DNA from 2 places in the Nocardia sp. NPDC050175 genome. Region 1 is predicted to be linked to the other one. Evidence: riboswitches for the same ligand, from Rfam matches in the RefSeq annotation. Region 1 holds a riboswitch; the other holds the start of a gene.
The links. A riboswitch is a leader RNA that binds a small molecule or an ion and turns the genes downstream of it on or off. The one in region 1 is predicted to bind S-adenosylmethionine.
Positions count from the first base shown of each region.

Region 1 (4,125 bases):
CAGCGGTAAACACCAGATGGTGCCGTCGAAGCACAGTCGACAACCACAGCGCGAGTTTTGCGAGCGCGTTCGTGGCCCGTCTCGCGTCCGAGCGGTCGAAGCGCATGCGCCGCAGGCACGAGTCTCGACCGCTCGGACGCGAGACACCCGGGGGCCACGAACACGCCGCGCCCGCGCGGCCAATAACACAGCCCTCATGTAAACCCTGCGCAAAATCGGTGCGGCGCACTAGGTCCCACCTCACCCTCGAGCGGATCATGGAGTCAGTCAGCAAACCTCAATCATCGAGTCGGAGGCCATCATGCTGATGCATCAAGGAATCGGTCTCGAACGGTTCAACGAAATCTCCCGCGCCCGTGCGATACACGCGCTCTTCTCCTGCTGCTGCAATGTCACCTGGGCCGCCAAGCTCGCGGCCGCCCGGCCCTATCCGGATCGGGACGCGCTGCTGGCCGAGGCCGATATCGAGTTGCTCGCGTTGTCCAAGGCCGATCTGGATCGGGCACTCGAAGCAGTTGCGCACGAACAGGTCTCGGGCGGCAGCGTGACCGAGCTCGCGCGGATCACCCGCGCGCGGATCGCGCTGATGCTCGGGCCGAGCGAGGGCTATCCGGAATACTGACGCATTATCGAGTAGCCCGGCGCACCATCCGCAATCGCTCTACTCTGGTGGCATGCGCAGGTCGACATTGCCACCGATCGCCTGCCGAGTCGCGGACACCCTCATCGCCCGAGGCCATCACGGTGTCATCGTGACCCAGCCGGCACCAACGCCCACCATCGCCGATGCCGCGCGAACGCTCGGCGTCGAGGTGGGTGCCATCACCTCCGCGCTGGTCTTCCTGCTGGACGAGGATCCGGTGCTGCTGCTGGTTTCCGGCGCGCACGAGGTCGATCTCGAGTCCACCGGAAAGCGGTTGGAGGGGACGCTCACCCACGCGCCCGTGGAGATGGTGCGCGAGGTGACCGGCCAGCCGATCGGCGGCGTCGCCCCGGTCGGTCACCCGACCAACCTGCCCACCTGGGTGGACACCGCCCTCTCCAACCACCGCGAGGTGTGGGCCGCGGGCGGCCACCCGAACACGGTGTTCCGCACCTCTTTTCACGAGCTGGTGCGTATCACCGCAGGTCTCCCGATAGACGTCGACTGAATCGCCAGCCCGCCTCTCCGCGTATTCAGGACAACAAGTCGCCGCGGGCGTTATAGGCGAGCCGTAGGAACCCCGCGTAGTTTTGGACGGGTGACCGAAGCAGAACGGCCCGCCACGGACTTCCAGATCCCCGATGATCTGAGCGGGATCACCGCCGAGCAATTCCGCGCCTCGATGCGCCACTATCCGGCGGGCGTCACCGTTGTCACGCTGAACTCACCGAACGGCCCGATCGGCTTCACCGCGACCTCGTTCGCATCCCTGTCGCTGGCGCCGCCGCTCGTCTCCTTCAACATCGCGCACACCTCATCGAGCCTCACCGCCCTGCTGGACGCCGACTCGGTCGTCATCCATTTCCTCGGCGAACACCAGCACGAGCTGGCCCAACGCTTCGCCCGCACCGCCGCGGACCGCTTCGCCGACCGCTCGCTATGGACCACCCTCGACACCGGCGAACCCGTCCTGCACGGCACGCCGATTTGGCTGCGCGCCACCATCCACCAACTGATTCCCCTTGGCGATCACACCCTCGTCGTAGGCCTGGTAACCCGAGTCCACGACAACACCAACGAAACCCCCGCCGCCGCTCCCCTCCTCTACTACAACGGCCGCTACCACCGGCCCACCAGACTCGGCGACTGAACGCGGTCGCCCAGGCCGGGCGACCGCTGTTGCCGGTCTAGTCGACGAGGCAGGGGGCTGCGCCGGTGGGCGATTGGGACGTGAACGGGCGGGTTTCGGGGGTGGGGTTCCAGAGGCCCTGCGTGGTGGCGTAGTTCCAGGCCGGTCCGGCCTCGACCAGTGTGGCGATGGCCTGGATCAGGCGCTCTACGTCGGCGAGGGTGGTACCGAGGCCGATGCTGGCGCGGAGGGCGCCGTCGAGATCGAGGCGGGCGAGCAGGGGGTGGGCGCAGAAGCGGCCGTCGCGGACGCCGATGCCGTGTTCGGCGGACAGGTAGGCGGCGACATGGCCGGGGACGAAACCGTCCAAGGTAAAGGCGATGATGCCGACGGTGTCGGGGGCGTCGGTCCAGATGCGCAGCAGGTTGACGCCGGGGATGGCGGCGAGACCGTCGCGCAGTCGGTCGGCGAGCTGGTGTTCGTGCGCGGCGAGCGTGTCGGCGTCGATCTCGGAGAGTGCGTCGCAGGCGGCGGCGAGTGCGGCCGCGCCGAGCACGTTGGGTGAACCGCCCTCGTGCCGCTGCGGGGCGGGCGCCCATTCCGCGCCGGTAGTGGTGACCTCGCGGACCGCGCCGCCGCCGGCCAGGTACGGCTCGGCGTTGTCGAGCCAGTCGCGGCGGCCGACCAGCACGCCCGCACCGAACGGCGCGTACAGCTTGTGGCCGGAGAACGCGAGGTAGTCGATGCCGGTGTCGCGCAGGCTGATTCGCCGGTGCGGCGCGAGCTGGGCGGCGTCGACGAGGATGCGGGCGCCGCACTGGTGGGCGATGGTGGCCAGGCGCTCCAGCGGCAGCACCTCGCCGGTGACGTTGGAGGCGCCGGTGACCGCGAGCAGCGCGGCGGGCTTGCTACACAGCTCGGCGACCAGGCGCCCGATGGTCTCCTCGACGGTGGCCGCGGCCTGCACGACACGGCGGCCGTGCGTGGTCCACGGCAGGAAGTTGGCGTGATGCTCGATGTCGAGCACCACGGTGTCGCCGGGCACGCAGGCCGCGAGCAGGTTCAGCGAGTCGGTGGTGTTGCGGGTGAACACCACCACCTGATCGTCGGTCGCGTCGAGGAAGCGGGTCACCGAACCGCGGGCGGCCTCGTAGCACTCGGTGGAGATCCGCGAGGCGTAGCCCGCGCCGCGGTGCACGCTCGCATAGAACGGCAGCAGCTGCTGGATTCGGTCGGTGACCTGGGCCAATGCGGGTGCGCTCGCCGCGTAGTCGAAGTTGGCGTAGGTGGTCGCCCCGCCTTGGACGAGCGGCACCTGGAGGTCGTCACCGGAAACCCGGGCGAGGGGGGCACAGTTCTGGGTCGCCACAGCAGTCATCACGAAAATCCCGTCGGCTCTGGGACCCGCAATCAGGTGATTCGTCGAGTCCGCGCTTGCCGCACCCGGTCGGGTGTCAGCCCGGTCGTCACCCGGAGCACCCCGCCGCGGAGGAGGGTTGCCGACCAGCAAGCCGGGGCTGAACGCTGGTACTCATGACCTGATCCGAGATTGGCAGACATCCCCCGGCGCTGTCAACTGGTCCGCGCCGCCGCGTGTTCGCCCGGAAAACTCGCGCGCTGGTCACCGCCGGCGGGTGCGGTGGAAATCCATTGCTTCTCCGGCGACTTTGCGGTCACATCATGAGGTGTCACTTTCGCTGCTGTTCAGCTTCATCGGTCTGTGCGTGCTACTGGCGCTGACGCCGGGCCCGGATTCGTTTCTCGTGCTGCGGTTCTCGCTGGTAGACGCCCGACCGGGCATCGCGGCCGCGATCGGTTCGGCGCTGGGCGGGATCCTGTGGGCGGTGGTGGTCGCGGCCGGTGTCGCCACGCTGCTGGAGCAGTCGGCGACCGCGTATCGCGCGCTGAAGCTGATCGGCGGAATCTACTTGGTGTACTTGGGTATTCGCGCGCTGCTCGACCAGCGGCGGCAGCGCAGGGCGGGCCAGGAGGCCACCGACGCCGAGGGTCTCGCGCACGCGGGCGGCGGCACCCGCGCATCGGTTCGCTCGGCGTTCACCGCGGGCGTCGTCTCGTGCATGTTCAACCCGAAAGTCGGCCTGTTCTACCTCGCCGTGCTGCCCCAGTTCCTGACCGAGGTCACCTTCGCCAACACCCTCGCCCTCGGTGCCGTCGAATCGACCATTGCCGCGGTAGCGATGGTGCTCCTGGCCCTGGCCGCCTCGCGTGCGGTCGTACTGCTGCGCCGCCCGAAGCTCCGGGATCGGCTCGAACAGATCAGTGCCGCCATCCTGGCCACCCTCGGCGTCGGCACCGCCGCCTCCGCGGCCTGATCGATGCTGCGCGAAACGCC
Region 1 covers NZ_JBITJI010000002.1:267,915-272,039, reverse strand. The annotation lists gene ACIBK2_RS06795 (2-oxo-4-hydroxy-4-carboxy-5-ureidoimidazoline decarboxylase) at 302-622, shown strand; gene ACIBK2_RS06790 (YbaK/EbsC family protein) at 675-1,151, shown strand; gene ACIBK2_RS06785 (flavin reductase family protein) at 1,242-1,793, shown strand; gene ACIBK2_RS06780 (aminotransferase class V-fold PLP-dependent enzyme) at 1,831-3,150, opposite strand; SAM riboswitch class IV at 3,198-3,311, opposite strand; gene ACIBK2_RS06775 (LysE family translocator) at 3,458-4,105, shown strand.

Region 2 (4,125 bases), on a different contig from region 1:
GCCGCGCCCGCGCTGGGGGCGGCGAGCGCCAGCGCGCAGGTGGCGGCAGCGGACAGCATGGTCAGACGGCGCGGTACGGCCATGGAGACCTCTTCTCATCGTCGACGCGAATCGAAGGCTGACGGTACTCCGGCAAACGCTGTGAACTGGCTGTATTGCCTGCGGCAAGCTCTCGGCGTGTCATCGGGCGTCGGCCGTGGCCCCCGGTTGACGGGTTTCACAGGACGAGTTCGTGGGGTCCGCACATCGAGGCTTGCGCTAAGCCGTATGCTGCTTCCCGGCGGAGCCGCCCGAGTACGTGAGCGCCCGCCCCATGAAGTCGACACCTGACAGGCCGCCTTCGATCAGGCTGAGCCAGCGCATGTCCGGCTATCCGAAATACCCGGCGAATCGAGCCGAGACAAGATCTACGCTCACGATGATCGCTTCCCTTGTCTAAGGGTTCCCCTGCTGGGCATGATAATTCGGCTCGACCCTGACATCATCCGGTGTCCGGATCGGCGACAACCATCCAGAGCGACCGAGAGACCTGGCTCGTCGACGTCGCAGCAACCCCCCGGCTCACCGGGTGCGGGTGCTTCCGCCGGGACCGATGGAGGAACCGAAGTGATCATCTCCGCTGTCCGAGGCGCCCGTTGGGGCCGCCGACATATCGACCAATGCAAGGTGACGACCGCGAGCTGTCGGGGCTGACCCGCAGCCAGTCTGTTGCACCCGTCGCTGGCCGGGTGATGTGACCGCGGCCCGAGGTGGCGCGGTCTCGTTCGTTCTTCCGAAGGACCCCGACCATGAGTGAGCGCAGCGAGCGAACACCAGGCACAGCTGCAGTCATGACGGAGCCGAGCGCCGACGAGGCGCAGTCATGACCGCGTCCACCGCACCCGATGCCGCCGCTGTCCCCAGCACTACCGACGGCGATCCGGTCGCTACCGAGACTCGCGCAACCACCGCGTTCGACCTGGTGCCGGACGGATCCGCCACCGGCTCAGGCGATTCCGCGCCGACTGTCGCCAAAACCTGGCACCCGTGGCGCTGGGTGATCAGCGCCGTCGCGCTCATCCTGCTCGCCCAGTTCATCCACGGCCTGGTCACCAATCCCGGTTGGGATTGGCCGACTTTCGCGAAGTACATCACCGCGAAGTCGGTGCTGGCCTCGCTGAAGGTGACCCTGGAACTCACCGCGTGGGGTACCGCGCTCGGCTTCCTGCTCGGCACCGCGCTGGCCATCGCGCGGCTCTCGAACAATCCGGTGCTCCGGGTCATCTCGTGGAGCTATATCTGGGCGTTCCGGTCGATTCCGCTCATCGTGCAGCTGCTGTTCTGGTTCAACATCGCCTACCTGTACAACACGCTGTCGATCGGAATCCCGTTCGGTCCTTCGTTTTTCACCTTCGAGGTGAACGGCGTGATCAGCGGATTCAGCGCGGCGGTGATCGGTCTCGCGCTGCATCAGGCGGCGTACTCGGCCGAGATCATCCGCGCGGGCATCATCTCCGTCGACGCCGGTCAGCTGGAAGCCGCTGCCGCGCTGGGTATTCCGAAGGTGCGCCAGTTCCGCTCCATCGTGGTCCCGCAGGCCATGCGCTCGATCCTGCCCAATGCGACCAACGAGGTGATCAGCCTGTTCAAGGGCACCTCGATCGTGTCGGTGATGGCGATCGCGGAGCTGTTCTACCAGGTCCAGGTGATCTACGGCCGCAACGGCCGGGTGGTGCCGCTGCTGCTGGTCGCGACCGCCTGGTACATCGTGCTCACCACCATTCTCTCGGTGGCGCAGTACTACATCGAGCGCCACTACGCCAAGGGCACCCAGCGCACGCCACCACCGTCACCGGCCCAGCGGGCCTGGCAGAAGCTGCGCGAGGTCGCCGAATCCGGTTCCACCGCACCGCGAGGAGCGACCCGATGACCACCGCACTCGCCGTCGAAGTCCGCGGCGTCCGTAAAGCCTATGGCGCGCACGAGGTGCTGCGCGGCGTCGACCTGACCGTGCGCTCCGGCGAGGTGGTCACGGTGATCGGCCCGTCCGGTTCCGGCAAGTCCACGCTGCTGCGGGTGGTCAACCACCTGGAGTCGCTGGACGCGGGCACCGTGCACATCGACGGTGAGCTCATCGGATATCGGCTGCGCCGCAACACCTTGCACGCGCTGCCCGACCGTGAGGTGCGTAAGCAGCGCTCCCGCATCGGGTTCGTCTTCCAGCAGTTCAACCTGTTCCCGCATCTGACCGTGCTCGACAACGTCACCATCGCACCGCTTTCCGCGCAGCGCCGGGACCGCAAAGAGGTCGAGGCCGAGGCGCGGGTGCTGCTGGACCGGGTCGGCATCGGCGAACTGGCCGACGCGTACCCGCGCAGGCTCTCCGGTGGCCAGCAGCAACGCGTCGCGATCGCGCGGGCACTTGCCCTGCGCCCCAGGGTGATTCTGTTCGACGAACCCACCTCCGCGCTGGATCCCGAACTCGTCGGCGAGGTCCTGGATGTAATCCGCGACCTCGCGCACGGCGGCACCGCGTTGGTGATCGTCACCCATGAGATCGGCTTCGCCCGCGAGATCGCCGACACCGTGGTGTTTCTCGATGCGGGCGCCATCGTCGAACAAGGGCCGCCCGAGGCCGTCCTCGACAATCCGCACCACCCGCGCACCCGCGCGTTCCTTTCCCGAGTCCGTTGATGAACAGGTTCCCGATGAAGCTCTCCGCCCTGGCCACCGCCGCCGCGACCGCGGTCGTACTGCTGGCCACCGGCTGCACCGATCCCGAAGCAGAGTCCGCGGCCCAGCCCGCCGGTGCGATCACCTTCGACCTCTCCGCCGCCCAGACCGGCCGGGTGCGCACCACCAAGGTGGACAGCATCGCCGCCGAAGTGCCGCAGGCCATTCGGGATCGCGGCACCTTCGTGGTGACCGGCGCGTCCGGTACCGCGCCGCCGCTGCGCTTCTACGCCGACGACGACAAGACCGTGGTCGGCTCCGAGGTCGATTTCGCCTCGCTGGTCGCCGACATCCTCGGCTTGAAACTCGAACTGCAGGTGGCGGATTGGTCACAGAACTTCGTACGCATCGATTCCGGTGAGGTCGACGCCTTCATCGCCAATGTGACGGTGACCGAGGAGCGCAAGGAGAAGTACGACTTCGCCACCTACCGCAATGACACCGTCGCGCTGGAGGTGCCCAAGCAGAGCACCCTCGAATACAAGGATCGTAAGAGCCTGGCGGGCAAGCGGATCGGCGTCGGCAGCGGCACCAACCAGGAACAGCTGCTGGTGAAGTGGAACGAGCAGAACCGCGCGGAGGGCTTGGCGCCCATCGACATCGCCTACTTCCAGCAGACCAGCGACTACTACCTGGCGCTCGCCTCGCAGCGGCTGGACGGCTACATCGGCCCGAACCCGACCGCGATCTACCACTCCGCCACCGCGAACCAGACCAAGATCCTCGCCACCTTCTCCGGGGCGGGCGACGCGCTGCAGGGCGAGATCGCGGTGCTCACCAAGAAGAACAACGGGCTGATCACCGCGGTCCAGCACGCGCTGAACTACGCCATCCAACACGGCACCTATCAGCAGGTGATCGATCGGTGGGGCCTGAAGACCGAGCAGGTCACCGAGTCGCGGATCAATCCGCCCGGCCTACCGAAGCAGCGGTGAGCCGGTGACCCAACAACTTTCGCGTCCCGACCTACGGGTGCACCAGGTAGCACAGGACGATCCGCTGGCCGCGCCGCTACTGGCCGAGCTCGCCGTCGAATACAGCACCCGCTACGGCCGCAGCCCCGGTGAGATGCACGCGTCGCTCCGTGACTATCCGGCAACGGAGTTCGCGCCGCCACACGGCGCCCTGTTGGTCGTCACCCGTGACAGCGAACCGGTGGCGGGCGGCGCGTTCCAGCGCTACGACGCGGAAACGGCTGAGCTCAAACGGATCTGGACCTCCCGCGAGCATCGCAGGCAGGGGCTCGGGTTGTTCGTTGTCGAACAGCTCGAAGCCGAGATCGCGCGACGCGGCTACCGGCGCATCTACCTGACCACCGGTCCACGCCAACCCGAGGCCGTCGGCCTCTATCTGGCCGCCGGATACACCGCGCTCTACGACCCGGCCGTGCCCGCTGAGGAGATCGGTCCGCAT
Region 2 covers NZ_JBITJI010000010.1:59,574-63,698, forward strand. The annotation lists gene ACIBK2_RS30415 (hypothetical protein) at 1-83, opposite strand, end outside; SAM riboswitch class I at 505-599, shown strand; gene ACIBK2_RS30420 (amino acid ABC transporter permease) at 863-1,909, shown strand; gene ACIBK2_RS30425 (amino acid ABC transporter ATP-binding protein) at 1,906-2,673, shown strand; gene ACIBK2_RS30430 (ABC transporter substrate-binding protein) at 2,673-3,647, shown strand; gene ACIBK2_RS30435 (GNAT family N-acetyltransferase) at 3,652-4,125, shown strand, end outside.
Region 2: another riboswitch for S-adenosylmethionine. It lies ahead of ACIBK2_RS30420 (amino acid ABC transporter permease); the one in region 1 lies ahead of ACIBK2_RS06780 (aminotransferase class V-fold PLP-dependent enzyme).